Regions from separate parts of the Thermaerobacter nagasakiensis genome, predicted to be linked through region 2. Evidence: predicted binding sites of a transcription regulator. Region 2 holds the regulator's gene; the other holds the start of a gene.
The links. Region 2 encodes LexA, which represses DNA repair genes until DNA is damaged. Its sites were predicted from a motif close to CNAACANNTGTTNG; they were not measured.
Positions count from the first base shown of each region.

Region 1: ACZ5T9_RS09920 (Y-family DNA polymerase) is a predicted target of LexA. The motif match lies at 2,899-2,912, and genes of this name have one in related genera.

Region 1 covers NZ_AP043740.1:2,321,043-2,328,458, forward strand. The annotation lists gene ACZ5T9_RS09910 (DNA polymerase III subunit alpha) at 1-774, opposite strand, end outside; gene ACZ5T9_RS09915 (DUF6504 family protein) at 949-1,191, opposite strand; gene ACZ5T9_RS09920 (Y-family DNA polymerase) at 1,291-2,850, opposite strand; gene ACZ5T9_RS09925 (response regulator transcription factor) at 3,118-3,786, opposite strand; gene ACZ5T9_RS09930 (hypothetical protein) at 4,052-5,005, opposite strand; gene selD (selenide, water dikinase SelD) at 5,394-6,443, opposite strand; gene ACZ5T9_RS09940 (GNAT family N-acetyltransferase) at 6,548-7,027, opposite strand; gene ACZ5T9_RS09945 (gamma carbonic anhydrase family protein) at 7,192-7,416, shown strand, end outside.
Region 2 covers NZ_AP043740.1:1,985,633-1,993,048, reverse strand. The annotation lists gene ACZ5T9_RS08500 (AAA family ATPase) at 1-664, opposite strand, end outside; gene hflX (GTPase HflX) at 871-2,454, shown strand; gene ACZ5T9_RS08490 (DUF456 domain-containing protein) at 2,527-3,048, shown strand; gene lexA (transcriptional repressor LexA) at 3,120-3,725, opposite strand; gene ACZ5T9_RS08480 (LysM peptidoglycan-binding domain-containing protein) at 4,385-4,567, shown strand; gene ACZ5T9_RS08475 (enoyl-CoA hydratase/isomerase family protein) at 5,448-6,263, opposite strand; gene ACZ5T9_RS08470 (zinc-dependent alcohol dehydrogenase family protein) at 6,481-7,416, opposite strand, start outside.

The DNA of each region.
Region 1 (7,416 bases), 340 kb from region 2:
CACCAGCCCGACCCCCAGGTGCTCCGCCAGATCGGCCAGGGCCCGGTTGAGGGCGCGGTTGCCGGGAAGCCAGCCGCCCTGCAGCTCAAGGAAGAAGTTCTCCCGGCCAAAGGCGTCCCGCAGCTGCCGGGCCCGCTCCAGCGCCGTGGCCCGGTCGCCCCGCAGCAGCGCCTGCAGCACCGGTCCCTGGCGGCAGCCGGACAGGGCGATCAGCCCGTGGCCGGCCAGCGGCTCGCCGCCGGGCGCCACCTCCTCCAGCAGCACCGTCCAGGGAAGGGCCGGACTGCCCCGGGGGCGGTCCAGGTGGGCCCGGGTCAGGAGCCGGCAGAGGCGGGCATAGCCCTGGGGGCCGGTGGCCAGGAGGACCAGATGGGCCGTCACCGGCTCCGGCCTGCCCTCCGCGGCCGGCCGGGGGGCGGCGTCCCCAGGACCACCCGGACCGCCGCCTCCGGGCTTGCCACCGGTCCCGAGCCCGCCACCGGCGGGCCTGGCGCCGCCGGGCCCGGCGCCGGCGGCCGGCCTGGGACGGGCGGGCCTGACGCCGGCCGGCCCGGCCGGTTCGTCCAGGAGGAGGGTGACCTCGGCCCCCTGGATGGGCTTGATCCCCGCGGCCCGGGCCGCCCGGTCGAACTCCACGGCGCCCGCCACGTTGTCGTGATCCGTCAGGGCCAGGGCGGGCATGCCCAGCGCTGCGGCCCGTTCCACCAGCGCCTGCACCGGGCTTGCCCCGTCAAGAAAGGAATAGGCGGAATGGCAATGCAGGTGGACGAACATGCCACGGCCCCCCTCTACCCTGGTCAGGCCTGCCCTGCCACGACCTCCGGCAAGACAAGCGGGACCGGCCGGAGGCCCAACCCGGCCTGCGAGCCGGTGCACCGGGCCGCTCGCTGCCGGGCCGCTCGCTGCGCGGCGACCGGCCAGGCCGGCTGCCGGCGGCACCCGGCGGTGTCAGTCATAGACCTTGTAGAGCACCCACCGGGAGCTTCCCGCCACCCGCTCCAGCTCGAAGACCCCGCCCCCTTCCACCAGGACCCGCACCACCCGCCGCTCCTCTTCCCCGTCCCACCAGGCCCCTGCTTCCCGCCACTCGTCGAGGATGCCGGTCACCCGGTGCCAGCGGCGCCAGAAGAACCGGCTGGGCCGCCCGCTGGCGTCGACCTCCACCGGCACCGGCTTGCCGATCAGGGCCATGCTCCCGTGCCTCCGCGACCGCTGCCTCAAGTAACCGTTGCCTCAAGGCCAGCCGCTCCTGGGCCGGATCCGGGCGGCAGCCGGGACGTCCGGACCGCTTCACCTGCCCGGCTGGCCGGGTGCCCCGCGCCAGGGATCCCAGTAGGCCAGCTGGCGTTCCCGCCGGGTGGCGGGCCGTTCCCGGCCCCAGAAGATCCGCCCCGGATAGCGGCGGGCCAGCTCATCCAGGAGAACCGGCAGCTCCGGGCCGGCGACCTCTTGCCCGGCCGGGAACGGGGCACGGCCCGTCCGCTGGCGGCCGGTGCCGGGCCGTTCACCACCGGGGACGGCTCGCCGGCCGCCGGGGCCGGCACCGGGGTCAAAGGCTGCCGGCAGGGCCAGTTGCCGGGCCGCCGGCTCCAGGGCCGTCACCGTCAGGTCCAGCCGGGCCGGGGCCGGTTCGGCCGGTACGAGGCGGTGATACAGGGCCAGGGCGGCGCGGGCCAGGACGTCCTGCCCGGCGGCGGCCACGGGCAGGTAGCGCCCCACCCGGGACCGTTCCCCCTGCAGGATCACCAGGCGGCCCGCCTGCCCGGCAGCGGCCAGCCGGGCGGCCACCTCCCGGGCCAGGCGGGGCAGCTGGGCCGGCCACCAGCCGGCGCGGAGCTCCTCCCCCAGTTCGGGAGGCGCGGTCAGGGTGGCGGTGACCCCCGGCGGCGGGTAGCCCGGCTTGAGAGGGCGGCGGTCGTCCCCCCGGCACCACGCCTGCAGGAGGGGAGCCTGGTCGCCCACCGCCCGGGCCACCACCTGCCGCGGCGCCGCGGCCACATCCCCCAAGGTGTACAGGCCCAGGCGCTGCAGCTGGCGGCGAGCCGCCGGCGGCACCTCTTCCTGCAGGGCGGCCACGGGCAGGGGGGCTAGAAAGCCCGCTTCCTGGCCGGGCGGAACGCAGCAGCTGACCACCGCCAGCCCCGCTGCGCCACAGGCTTCCCGGGGCGGCCGGGCACGGGACGGGTGCCCGCCCGCCGCCCCGCCCCGTCCCGCCGGGAAGCCGGCTTGCGGGCCCGGCTGCGCCGCTGCATCCCTGCCCATCGCCTCCGCATCCCGCCACGCCCCTCTCCCGGGCCACGGCCGGCTGCCATCCCGGAACCGGGGAACCCTGGCCGCCCCTTTTGCAGGGCCGGCCGGGGGCCGGGTGACCGGTGAGGGGCCGGTGCGGGACGATGCGGGACCGGAACCGCAAGCTTGCCGGCCGGTGGCCCCTGCGCCGCCGCCGGTCGGGGACCGCGCCGCCACCCGGGCGGCCATCCGCGCCACCAGCCGGCCGTGGCCGAGGCCCAGCACCAGGCGGTGGCCGTAGCGCCCCAGGCCTGCCGCCTGCAAGATGGCCACCACGCCGTCCACCGTTTGCCGGGGATCCAGCTCGCAAAAGGCCGCCAGCTGGTCAACCACCGGCTCCACCCGGGGCGAGAGGGACAGCAGCGCCTCATAGAAGGGTTCCAGGGCCGCCATGGGGTCGATGGCATCCCGCGGCACCACCTCCAGGCTGCCGAGGAGCCGCCGGGCGCTCTGGACCCGGATGCCAGGGCGCAGGCCCGCCGCCCTGGCCGGCAGCGACACGTCGGCCACGACCGGGCCGTCGGCCACCACCGCCGGCCGGTCCTGCACGCCGGCCGCCACCGCCCACGCCCCCTCGAGGCGGGCATAAGCCATCCACGGGATCGATACCGAACGTGTGTTCCCCATGGTGAGGCCATTGTAGGAGGGGACGACACCGGCCGTCAAGAGGAACGACTGCCCTGAAGAGAAAATTTCTGGAGCATCCTCCGGCAACCGGCAGCGGGGACAAGCGCCCCCGGGGGAAGCCGGCCTCCAGAAAGGCGGAGGCCGGGAGATCCCGGCCTCCGCGCCTCGCCTGGCGGAACCGCCCGCCACCGCGGTCCGGCACTATCCCAGAAGGTCGTGGCGGCGGATCAGTCCCACCCGCAGGGCGAACAGCACCGCCTGGGTCCGGTCGCGCACCCCCAGCTTCTGCATGATGTGGCTCAGGTGGTTCCGCACCGTCTTGGGGCTGATGAAGAGCTCGCGAGCCACCTGGGTGGTGGTCTTGCCGCGGGCGATGCGGCTCAGCACCTCCAGCTCCCGCTGGCTCAAAAGCCGCGCCCGCTCCACTTCTTCGGGGGCGGGAACATAACGGTAGAGGGGCGAGTCGCTGGCCAGCTCGGACATGATCTCGGCATCGATCACGAAGATCCCGGCCGTGCAGGCGCGAATGGCCTCGGGCAGGCCGGCCGCTTCCCGGTTGGCCAGCAGGTAGCCGCCCAGACCGGCCTGCACCAGCCCCAGCAGCGAGTGGGGGTCGGCCCGGTCCGTGATGCCCACCACCACGGGCGAACCGGGCATGCGCCCGATCCGCCCCACCAGCTCCCGCGCGTCGCCGGCGGCCAGGCTCAAATCCAGCAGCACCACATCGGGGACCAGCTCGCGCACCCGGTCGAGCAGCGGCTCAGGTCCGGCGGCGTGCCCCACCACCTGCAGCCCGGGGGCGCCCTCCAGGATGCGCTGCAGGCCTTCCCGGACCAGCGGCCGGCCCGTTGCAACGAGGATCTTCAACATCGGCCTCTCCCCTGCATTGCCCGGGCAGGTTGCAGGCCACCCGGGTGATGTCATCCCATCCTACGAAAGTCGGCCGCAGGGGGGACCGGCGGCAGGCGCCCAAGTAGCGAAACCCGTCACGGGGAGCAACGGCCGGGATCCCCGGCCTGGCGGAACCGGCCGGGCCGCAGAGGGTGGATGCGGGTGGACGCCCGGGGCCCCAGGCCCGTGGTGAGCACCCCGGAGGCCCGGGCGGCCCGAGTCCCTGGCAGGTGGTGGGCAGCGGTCACTCGCCGCCGCCCGGGGACGCGATATCCGCCGGCCGGCCGGCCTCCAGGTCGTACACCACGGGAAGGCGGGACCCGTCTTCGGCCTCCACCATCAGGGTCGCCCGCCGTCCGGCGGCGCCGGCCTGCCACCCCAGGCCGCGGGCGTGGTAGAGCACGTCCAGCACCAGCACGTCCCGGCCGGGCTCCTCGGCCGGGTCGTCCAGGGACCAGCGCCAGAGGGCCACCAGGGGACGGGGTCCCCGGGTCACCAGCAGGACGCCCCGCTCCCCGGCCAGGGCCAGCGGGCCGAAGCCCTCGCGGGAGACCTCGACCTCCACCCCCGGCGGGCCCCCCGGGGGAGCCGCCCGCGAGGGCAGGTCGGCCAGGCCCAGCCCCGGCTGCCAGGCGCCGCCGTCCCGGCGCCAGACCAGGCGATCCCCCGCGACCGCCACCTCCAGCACCACCCGGGCCGGCGCCCCGACCAGGCGCGGTCCTTCCAGCAGCCGGCGCCAGAAGAAGTCCTGCACCAGGCGGGCCGCGTACCCTTCCGCGCCGCCGTCCGCCGGGCCGGCCACGTCGACCGCCGCCGCCACGTGGACGCGGCCCAGGGCATCGGGACGGGCCGCCCCCAGGGTATAGTGGGTGACCGGCACCTGGAGAAACCCGGCGGTCCCTTCCCCGGCGGAGGAACCCGCCGGCGGCAGGCCCTCCGGCTCCGCGGCCGGGGCCGGTACGCCGCCCTCCAGGCCTGCGGAGAGCCCGGCCAGCCAGGCACCCCCCGGCCCCGCGGCCGCCGGGGCCACCCAGGCCCCGGCGGCCGCGGCTTCGCCCGCCCGCCAGGCCTCCAGCAGCGCCCCGGTGGCCGCCACGGCCTCCGCCGTGGCGGCCACCGGGGGTGCCTGCCGCTGCATGCCCACCCAGGCCAGCGCCAGCCCCCCGGCCAGCACGGCCCAGGCCAGCGCACGGGGCACCGGCCCCCGCCGGTGCCCCGCGCGCCCTCCGGTCTTGCCCATTCCCGTCGCCTGCCTTCCCGCCCGGGCGCCTGCCGTGACCCGCGCCGGCTGGTCCTGCGAACATCACCACGGAGCAAACCCCGGCTGCTCCTGCGAACACCGCCGCGGCGCAAGGGCCGGCCGCTCCAGCGAAAATCGCCTCGGAGCAAGCGCTTGCCGCTCCTGCGGCATCGCCGCGGCTCTAGCGCCGGCTGCTCCTCCGCCATCCTCAAGCGCCTTCTGCTTCGCAAGTCGCGGCGCCCTCAGGCACCCGCCGCTCCTCCGCCATCGCGGCGCCTTCAGGCACCTTCTGCTCCTTCGCCACCGCGGCGCCTTCCCGCCCGGGCCCCTGCCGGTGCCGCGCCGGCTACTCCACCACGACCCGCCCGGCGGGTTCCCCTTCCACCCGGCCGATGCGCCGGGCCGCACGGACCCCCCGGCGGTGGAGTTCCTCCAGCAGGGCACCGGCGCGGGCCGGTTCGACCACCAGCAGGAGGCCGCCCGAGGTGACGGCGTCGAAGAGCAGCCCCTGCTCCCACTGGGGAAGGGCCCGCCGGAACTCCACCACGCTGCCGTAATGCTGGCGGTTGGCCCGGCTGCCGCCGGGGAAGACGTCCCGCTCCGCCAGCTCGCGGGCGCCCGGCAGCACCGGCACCGCCTCGGCCTCGATGACCAGCGCCACGCCGCTTTCCCGGGCGATGTGGCTGGCATGCCCCAAAAGCCCGAAGCCCGTCACGTCGGTGGCGGCATGGATGCCGCCCACCGCCTGCCCGGCCTCGGCGGCGGCCCGGTTCAGGGTGCGCATCGTCTCCACCATGGCCTCCACCGCCGCCGGGGGCGCCAGGTCGCGCTTCAGGGCGGTGCTCAAGACGCCCGTGCCGATGGGCTTGGTCAGGATCAGCACGTCGCCGGGACGGGCGCCCTTGTTCGTCCACACCTGGTCCGGGTCGACCACGCCGGTGACGGCCAGGCCGTACTTGGGTTCCGCGTCGTCGATGGTGTGCCCGCCGACGATCACCGCCCCTGCCTCGCGCACCTTGGCGGCGCCACCCCTCAGGATGGCCGCCAGGGTGTCCGCCCCGTAGCGGCTCACGGAAAAGCCCACCAGGTTCAGGGCCGTCAGCGGGCGGCCGCCCATGGCGTAGACGTCGCTCAGGGCGTTGGCGGCGGCGATCTCGCCGAAGAGCACGGGATCATCGACGATGGGCGTGAAGAAGTCCACCGTCTGGACCAGGGCGATCCGGTCGGAGAGCCGGTACACCCCGGCGTCGTCGCCGCTCTCCAGCCCCACCAGCAGGTGGGGATCGTCGACCTGCTCGGGGGATAGGTGGCGCAGGACCTGCGCCAGCTCGGCCGGGCCGAGCTTGCACCCTCAGCCGGCCTTGCCGGTGAGCTGCGTCAGCCGCAGCGCCTCCACGGCATCTCCCCCCTCCCACCAGGCCCGGCGCGCTCCCACTGCGGGCAGGCCGGTCCGGGCGAGCGCACCGGACCCCCGCGCCCGCGAGGCCCGAGCACAGGCATCTAGGCGAATTCCTTGGCAAACCAGACCCGGTCGTACCCGCCGGCGGGATCCGGATCGGCATCGAGCCGGTACGGGCGGTACCCGACCTGGTACCAGAACTCGATGGCCGGCGCGTCGCGCAATCCCGTCTGCAGGTGCAGGGCCCGGACCCCCTGCGGGCGGAGCCGGTCTTCCACCGCGCGGACCAGGGAGGTGCCGACGTCCAGATGGGAGTACTCGGGGTCCACCGCCAGCCCGTAGATCTCCCAGGCCTCCTGCCGGCCCGCCAGGGGCCGGGCCCGCACCACCCCGATCACCCGCCCGCCGTTGCGCGCCACCCACACCCGGCCCCGGCCGATGTCGTCCTGGACCCGCGCCAGGTCATCCTGCAGCGGCTCGGGGGCCACCGGGTACTTGCCCTCGTACCGCCGGAAGGCCCTGCGGGTGACCTCCAGCACCTGGACGGCGTCGGCCGGCGCGGCGGGTTCAACGCTCCACACGGCTCCACCCCACCCCTTCCCCTCCGGGTTGGCCGGGCACCGCGCTGCACCCGGTGCCGCGACACGCCACCATTGTCGACGACACGTTACGATTGTATCGAAACGCCGTGGCGGGATCCAAGGATGCCCAGGGACGGGCCCGCCCGCACCGGGGAGGGATCGCCATGAGCCTGTACCGGCTTGGTGACCAGGTGCCGCACGTGGCCCCCACCGCCTATGTGGCGCCGGGTGCCCGGGTGATCGGCCGCGTGGTCCTGGACGAGCACAGCAGCGTCTGGTTCGGCGCCGTCCTGCGCGCCGATCTCGACCTCATCCACGTGGGTGCGGGCAGCAACGTGCAGGACAACGCCGTTCTCCACGTCAACGCCGGGGAGCCCTGCCGCATCGGC
Region 2 (7,416 bases):
ACCCCGCCAGGATGACCACCAGCCGCTGCCGGTGGTCTTCCATCTGCTTGACCAGGGTGTCGATGGCTTCCTTGCCGAAGTCCTTCTCGCCGCCCCGAGCCAGGGAGTACGCCTCATCGATGAACAGCACCCCGCCCAGGGCCTGGTGGATGACCTGGCGCGTTTTCTGGGCCGTGTGGCCGATGTACTCGCCCACCAGGTCGGCCCGCTCGACCTCCACCAGGTGGCCCTTTTCCAGCACGCCCAGGGCCCGGAAGAGCCGGGCCAGGATGCGGGCCACGGTGGTCTTGCCGGTGCCCGGGTTGCCGGTAAAGACCATATGCAGGGTCAGGGGCTCGTTGATCAGGCCGGCCCGGGCCCGGCGCTCCCGCACGGTGACGTAGGCCCGGATCTCCCGGACCACCCGCTTGACGTGGTGCAGGCCGATCAGCGCGTCCAGCTCGGCCAGGGCCGCTTCGATTTCCCGCTCTCGCTGCCGCTGGTCCTCCGTGGTGTCCGGTGCCGGTTCCCGCTCCAGCCGGTGCAGGTAGACCACCGCCTGGGGCGGGGCGATGCGGCCGTCCTCGATCCAGCGCAGCACCTCGTCGGGGGAGGACGGCTGGGGCGGTTGCGGGGACGGCACCCGGCCGCCCGCGGGCGGGCGGGTGACGACGACGCGTTCCATGAAACCACCTCCGGCCCGGCATCGTTCCAGTGTATTCGGGGCGCCGGGGCGCCGTGTTCGTCCGGCGCCGGGGGATAGGAGGCGGGGGTCCAGGCGAGGTCCCTCCGCCCCCAGTGACGCCGCGGACGTCGCGGGGGTGTCTGATAGAATTCGGGTAGATGCGGCGGGGAGGGCCGGGGGGCAGGCGGGAGGAAGGAGGAACCGGCTTGACGGGCGACAGCGCCGGCGGAAGTCCCCGCCGGCGGCCGGAAAGGGCGCTGCTGGTGGGCGTCAGCTGGGAGCGGGGCGGGCGCCTCTCGCCCGAGGAGCGGCTGGCCGAGCTGAGGGAACTGGCCCGCTCCGCGGGGGCGGAGGTGGTGGGGGAGATCCGCCAGCGGCGGGACCGGCCGGAGCCCGCCACCCTGATCGGGCCGGGCAAGGTCCAGGAGGTGGCGGAGGCCCGCCGGCGGCTCGAAGCCGACGTGGTGATCTTCGATCGGGACCTGACCCCGGCCCAGCAGCGGAACCTGGAGCGGGCCATCGGCGGCAAGGTGATCGACCGCACCCAGCTGATCCTCGACATCTTCGCGTCCCGGGCCCGGACCAGGGAGGGCCAGCTGCAGGTCGAACTGGCCCAGCTGCAGTACCTGCTGCCCCGCCTGGCCGGCATGGGCGAAGCCCTCTCCCGCCTGGGCGGCGGGATCGGCACCCGGGGCCCTGGCGAGACCCGCCTGGAGGTCGACCGCCGCCGCATCCGCCTCCGGATCGCGGGCCTGCGCCGGCTGCTCGCCGAAGTCCGCCGCCAGCGCCAGACCCAGCGCAAGGGGCGGCGCCGGGCGGGGCTGCCCGTGGTGGCGCTGGTGGGCTACACCAACGCCGGCAAGACCACCCTGCACGCCGCGCTGGTCCGGCGGTTCGGGGCCGTCCCGGCCGGTGCCGTGGTGGCGGGCCGCGACCGGCTGTTCGACACCCTGGACCCCGCGGTGCGGCGGGTCGAGTGGCCCGGTCTGGGGCCCGTTCTGGTGGCCGACACCGTGGGGTTCATCCACGACCTGCCGCCCCACCTGATCGCCGCCTTCCGCGCCACCCTCGAAGAGGTCCTGGAAGCGGACCTGCTGCTCCACGTGGTCGACGTTTCCCAGCCGCGGTGGCCCGTGGATGTGGACACGGTGGAGGAGATCCTCGATGACCTGGGCGCCGTCCAGCCCCGCCTGCTGGTGCTGAACAAGATCGACCGGGGGGAGGCCGGGGGAGAGGGGGCGAGGGGAGAGGCGGCCGGCGGCGAGGAGACCCGAGGACACGATGCGGAGTGCAAGGGCGGGGAGGCCGGCGGCGGCGAGGCCTGGGGAAGGGAATCCGGAGACGGGAGCAGGGACCCCAGGGGAGAAGGCAGGCCGCCCGAGGCCATCCCGACGGCGCATCCCCTGCCGGCGGCCCCCTTGAGCGGCGAAAATGCGGCCCCTGCTGGTATTGGCGGCCGGGCCGTGCGGGTTTCCGCGCTGACGGGCCAGGGACTGGACCGGCTGGCGGTTGCGGTGGCGGAACTGCTGGGTCGGGATCGCCTCCGGGTGCGGGTGGAGGTGCCCTACCACCGGAGCGACCTGCGGTCCCGGATTCATGCCGGGGGCCCCGTCCTGGCGGAAGAACCGGTCCCGGCGGGCTGGAGCCTGGTGGCCCTCCTGCCGCAGGCCGAGATCGGGCGGCTCCGGCGGGCCGGGTGCCGCATCGAGGACGCGGCACGTATCGAGGACGCGGCAATCGAGGACGCCGCGGAAGATGGTGCAAGGAGGCTGGACGGGAGCCGGCCTTGAACCGGGCGTGGCGGGCCGGGCCGGCCGCTGCAACGGGCGGAACGGCGCCGCAGACGGGAGGGATCAGGGATCATGCCGGTCCTGCCGGGAATTGCGGCTGAGGCTGGAGGAGGCCCGTGGTGGCTCGCCCTGCTGGCGTCCATCGGCATTGCCGCTGGCCTGGTGGGAACCGTCCTCCCCGCTCTCCCGGGGATCCCGCTGGTCTTCCTGTCCATCGCCGGTTACGCGGTCGCCACGGGCTTTCGGGAAATCTCCGGCACGGCCCTGCTGGTCATGTTGGCGGCCACCGTGACCGGCATGGCCCTGGAATACGGCCTGGGGCCGGCAGCGGCCCGGCGCCGCGGCGCCAGCCGGGCCGCCTTCTGGGGTGCCATTGCAGGTGGACTGGCCGGCACCTTCATCCTGGGCCCCCTGGGCATCTTGCTGGGGCCGCTGGCCGGGGCCGTGGTGGGTGAACTGGCCAGCGGCCGGACATGGCAACAGGCGTTGTCCACCGGCTGGACGACAGCGGTGGGACTGGTGGCCGGCCTGGCACTTGAGCTGCTCATCGGCCTCGCCATGGCGGTCTACTTCTGGATACGGGTCCTCGCATGAGGCCGCGCCGCGGGTCAGGTGCCGCGGTCCGGGGCATTCCTGGCCTTGAATCGGCCTTGATCACCCCGGTCTCAAATCATCCGGCGCAGAAGGGCCACCACCTTCCCGAGGATACGGGCCGTCCGCACGCGGATGGGTTCCATGGCCGGATTCTCCGGCTGCAACCGGATGCCGTCGCGCTCCCGGTAGAACCGCTTCACCGTCGCTTCATCGTCGATCAGGGCGACCACGATGTCCCCGTTGTCGGCCGTTTCCTGCCGGCGGACGATGACGTAGTCACCGTCCAGGATGCCCGCCCCGATCATGCTGTCGCCGCGGATGCGCAGGGCGAACACCTCCCCCTCGGGCACCAGCTCCGTCGGGAGGGGGAGGACGTCCTCGATGTTCTCGACCGCCAGGATCGGCTGGCCCGCGGTCACCTGCCCCACCAGGGGGACCGGCACCGTCCGCGTCCGCAGGCCGGATTCCTCCAGGACCTCGATGGCCCGCGGCTTGGTGGGATCGCGGCGGATGTAGCCCTTTCGCTCCAGCCTCGCCAGATATGTGTGGACGGTGGATGTGCTCTTCAGGCCCACCGCTTCCCCGATTTCCCGTACCGAAGGGGGATAGCCTCGCTCGCGGATCGACGCCTTGATGTAATCGAGAATCTGCCGCTGCCTGCGGGTCAGCTCTTCCAAGTCGGCACCTCCCACCGCCGCGGGCCCTTTTCCCGCTGCTTAGGCCGCCCCGGTTCCTAACCCGGTGGATCGGCCTTTTCCACCACCTTGGCGCCGTGACGCCGGCGCTGCCGGCTTCGGGCGCCGGCGGACCGCCCTGCACCCGCCCTGCACCCATTGTACGGATCGAAAGCAGGTTCCACAAACAGTTGTTCGGACCCCGCGTGGGAATTCCTGCATGATGGGACGCACCGTCGCCAGATTTTTGCCCCTTGACACCGAACGGATGTTCCATGGTATGATGGGACCCGAACATATGTTTCGGTGCCGGGGGGATCACCGTGGCAGTACGGGTTCAGTGCCGGGGTGCTAGACCTTTTGGCGACGGTAGGGGCCGAAGCGGCCGGCCGGCGGCGGGCGCTTTCAGGCGCCGCCGGTACCGATGGGGCCGGCCTGGGCGGACCGTGGCCGCGCTGGTTCTTGTGACAGGGGTGATCCTGGGCGTAGCCTGGGGCGGCGGGCTCTGGCCGGCACGGGCGGTGGCTTCGGACGAGGGTGCGGCCAAGCCGCCGGTTCAAAAGGTGGCCCGTCATCCAGGGGGCGCGGATCCGGCGGCACGGGCCGGGAGGTCACCGCAAGCGTCGACCGCAAATGGCGATGGCGCTGGGGAGGCTGCCTTATTGCAGGGGAACCAGGTGGTCGTCCGGCGGGGCGATCGCATCTGGGCCATTGTGGAGCGGTATGGGCGCAGCGACCGGGATCCCCGGGATCTGGTGGCGGCCGTGATGGAGGCCAACGGCCTGACATCCCCGGCACTACGGCCCGGTATGATCCTGGTCCTGCCACCCGAGGTTCTCCGGTAGGCGGAGCACCGCGGACCCCAGACATCCGGTGCAGGGCGGCCCGCTGCCGGCCGCCGCACCGCCCATGGTATACGGCCATCCTCCCGGCCTTTTCTTACGGATGTCTTGTGAGCGATTCATTCCTTGTGTTTGCCGGAAGGCATCCTGCGGGCCCGCTGCTCGGCAGCGGTACACCGGGTGAGCATGCAACCGTCCGCCGATCGGGATTTTTCGGGCGGGTGGCGGGCAGCCACATTGCGGCGGAGCCGTACCTGGGCGGAGGAACCGGTACCGGTTGCAGCGCAGCCGGTGGATGCGATGGGCAGGCTTACCGCCGCTCTGGGTCGCTTCGTCCAGATTCGCAGATTTCTCTGGAGAAGCCATGAGCGACCACCTTCCGTGGCCACCGCCAGGGCTGGAGGGCCGGCGGGCAGCGGGACACCGGGGTTCTGGTGAGACCCCGGGACCTGGCTTCAGGACGTCGTCCTGTACTTCGTATAAGTAACATTATGTTAAGTAAGTTAAGTAAGCACGGGGCACCCCACGGCCCCCAGCCCCTCTCGCTCCCGCGACACGACCAGCCCGGCGGCGGGTTCGACCGTACAAGCGACGAGGAGGCTCCCTGCAGGCGGAAGTCGCCGACCCGCCTGCAGGGATTCGCCCCAGCCGAAGGGTGCCGGGGGACGGCGGGCGTCGCCGGGTGACGCGGACCCGGCCGCGTTCCCCCAAGCATGTTGCCCGGAATCGGGGCCCGCCGCGAAGGGGCACCTACGCACCGAGCGGCCCCACCCGTGTGGCGGCGAGCCCGGCCCCCGCTCCAGGGCGGGTCCCCCTCCGCCGGCGTGGGTTGGAGGTGGGGGCTGCAGGCGGGGTCTATCCCTACCGAAGGTGCGCCCGTGCCTCAAAGCGGCGAGCTGGGCTCGAACTGGGGCGGCCGCTTGCTGCGTAGCGAAGCCAGGCCCTCGGCGGCATCCGGCAAGGTGAAACCCAGGAACTCCAGCGCCGTCGAGGTGTCGAAGATCGGACCCGCGGCCCGCAGCCAGTTGTTGAGGGCGTACTTGGTCCAGCGGATCGCCGTCGGGCTGCCCTGGGCCAGCCGGCGGGCAATGTTCAGGGCAGCCTCCCGGGCCTCGCCGTCGTCCACGCAGAGGGCGACGAGCCCGATCCGGGCGGCTTCCTCGCCGCTCACGGGCTCGTTCAGCAGGAGGTGATACTTGGCCCGGGCCATGCCCACCAGTAGAGGCCAGATGATGGCGGCGTGATCGCCGGCGGCCACGCCCAGGCGAACGTGCCCATCCAGCAGGCGGGCGTTCCGGGCGGCCACGGCGATGTCGGCCAGCAGCGCCACGGCCAGTCCGGCGCCGACGGCGGGGCCTTCGATGGCGGAGACCACGGGCTTGGAACAATTGATGAGGTTGTACACCAGGTCGCGGGCTTCTTTCCAGACCCGCACCCGGACCTGGGGATCCTGCATGATGGCTTCGACCAGGCGGAAATCGCCGCCGGCCGAAAAGGCCTTCCCTGCGCCCCGTACCAGCACGACCCGAACTCCGGCGTCGCCGTCGATGTCCCTCCAGATGCGGGTAAGCTCGGTATGGGTCTCGGCGTCCACCGCGTTGAGCGTCTCCGGCTGCTCCAGGACCAGCTCCAGGATCCCGGGTTCCGCCCAGGACAGCTGCAGCCGCCGGTATTGGTGCCACCAGGACGACACGGGCATTCCCTGCCTTCCTCCGGGAGGGTTCCAGGTGCAATGAAGAGACGTCCGGCCCCGAGTGAACCCGAGGGAGACGGAGTTCGGCCGGGGGGACCCCGAACTCCTGCCGAGACTTTTGCCGAGCTCCTGCACGGGTCTCTCTCCTGCCGTCTCGGCTGCGGTCGCCGTTGGCGGGGCCGGCCCGCACCGGGCTCCCGGCTCCCGCGGGTCCGGTTCCGGCTCAGAAGCCGCCGGGGGAACCGGCGGGTCGAACCCGCAGGGCGATCTTGCCGCGCACGCCGCCCTCCTCCAGGCGGCTGTGGGCTTCGGCCACCTGGTCCAGGGGCAGGATGCCGTCCAGGGCCGGGCGCAGCTTGCCGCCTTCGATCAGGGTCCGGAGGGCATCCAGCTTGTACCGGGCCCGCTCCAGGAAGAGCCCGTGCAGTGTCAGGTTCTTCCGCGACAGGGGGCCCAGGTTGACCTGGCCGCCCAGGATGGTCACCACCCGTCCGTGGGGCCGCACCACCTCAAGACTCCGGGTGAGGACCTCCCCTCCCACCGTGTCCAGGACCAGGTCCACGCCCTGGCCGCCGGTCTCGCGCCGGATGACCTCCACGAAATCCTGGGTCCGGTACTCGATCACCCGGTAGGCGCCCAGGGACTTGACGAATTCCATGTTGTCGGCCCGGGCGGTCGCGTAGACGAAAGCACCGGCCGCCTTGGCGATCTGGACGGCGAAGTGGCCGACACCACCGGCCGCGCCGTGGATCAACACCGTTTCGCCCACCTTTAGCCCACCACGGGTGATCAGGCCGTCCCACGCCGTTCCCCCGGCCAGGGGCACCACGGCCGCTTCGGTGTGGGACAGGTTCTCCGGCTTGCGGGCGACGATCTCCTGGCGCGCCACGTGATACTGCGCGTAGCTGCCCGGCCGGCCACCGAAGATCTCGGGGGTGTAGTAGACCTCATCGCCCGGCTGGAAATCCGTCACTCCCGGTCCCACCGCCACCACCACGCCCGACACGTCGTAGCCGATGATGGCAGGAGGCACCACACCGGCCCAGGTGCCGTTGCGGCGAATCTTGTAATCCACCGGGTTGACGGAACTGGCGTGAACCTCGACCAGCACCTCGCCCGGGCCGGGCTCGGGTACCGGTACCTCCCGGGCTTCAAAGAC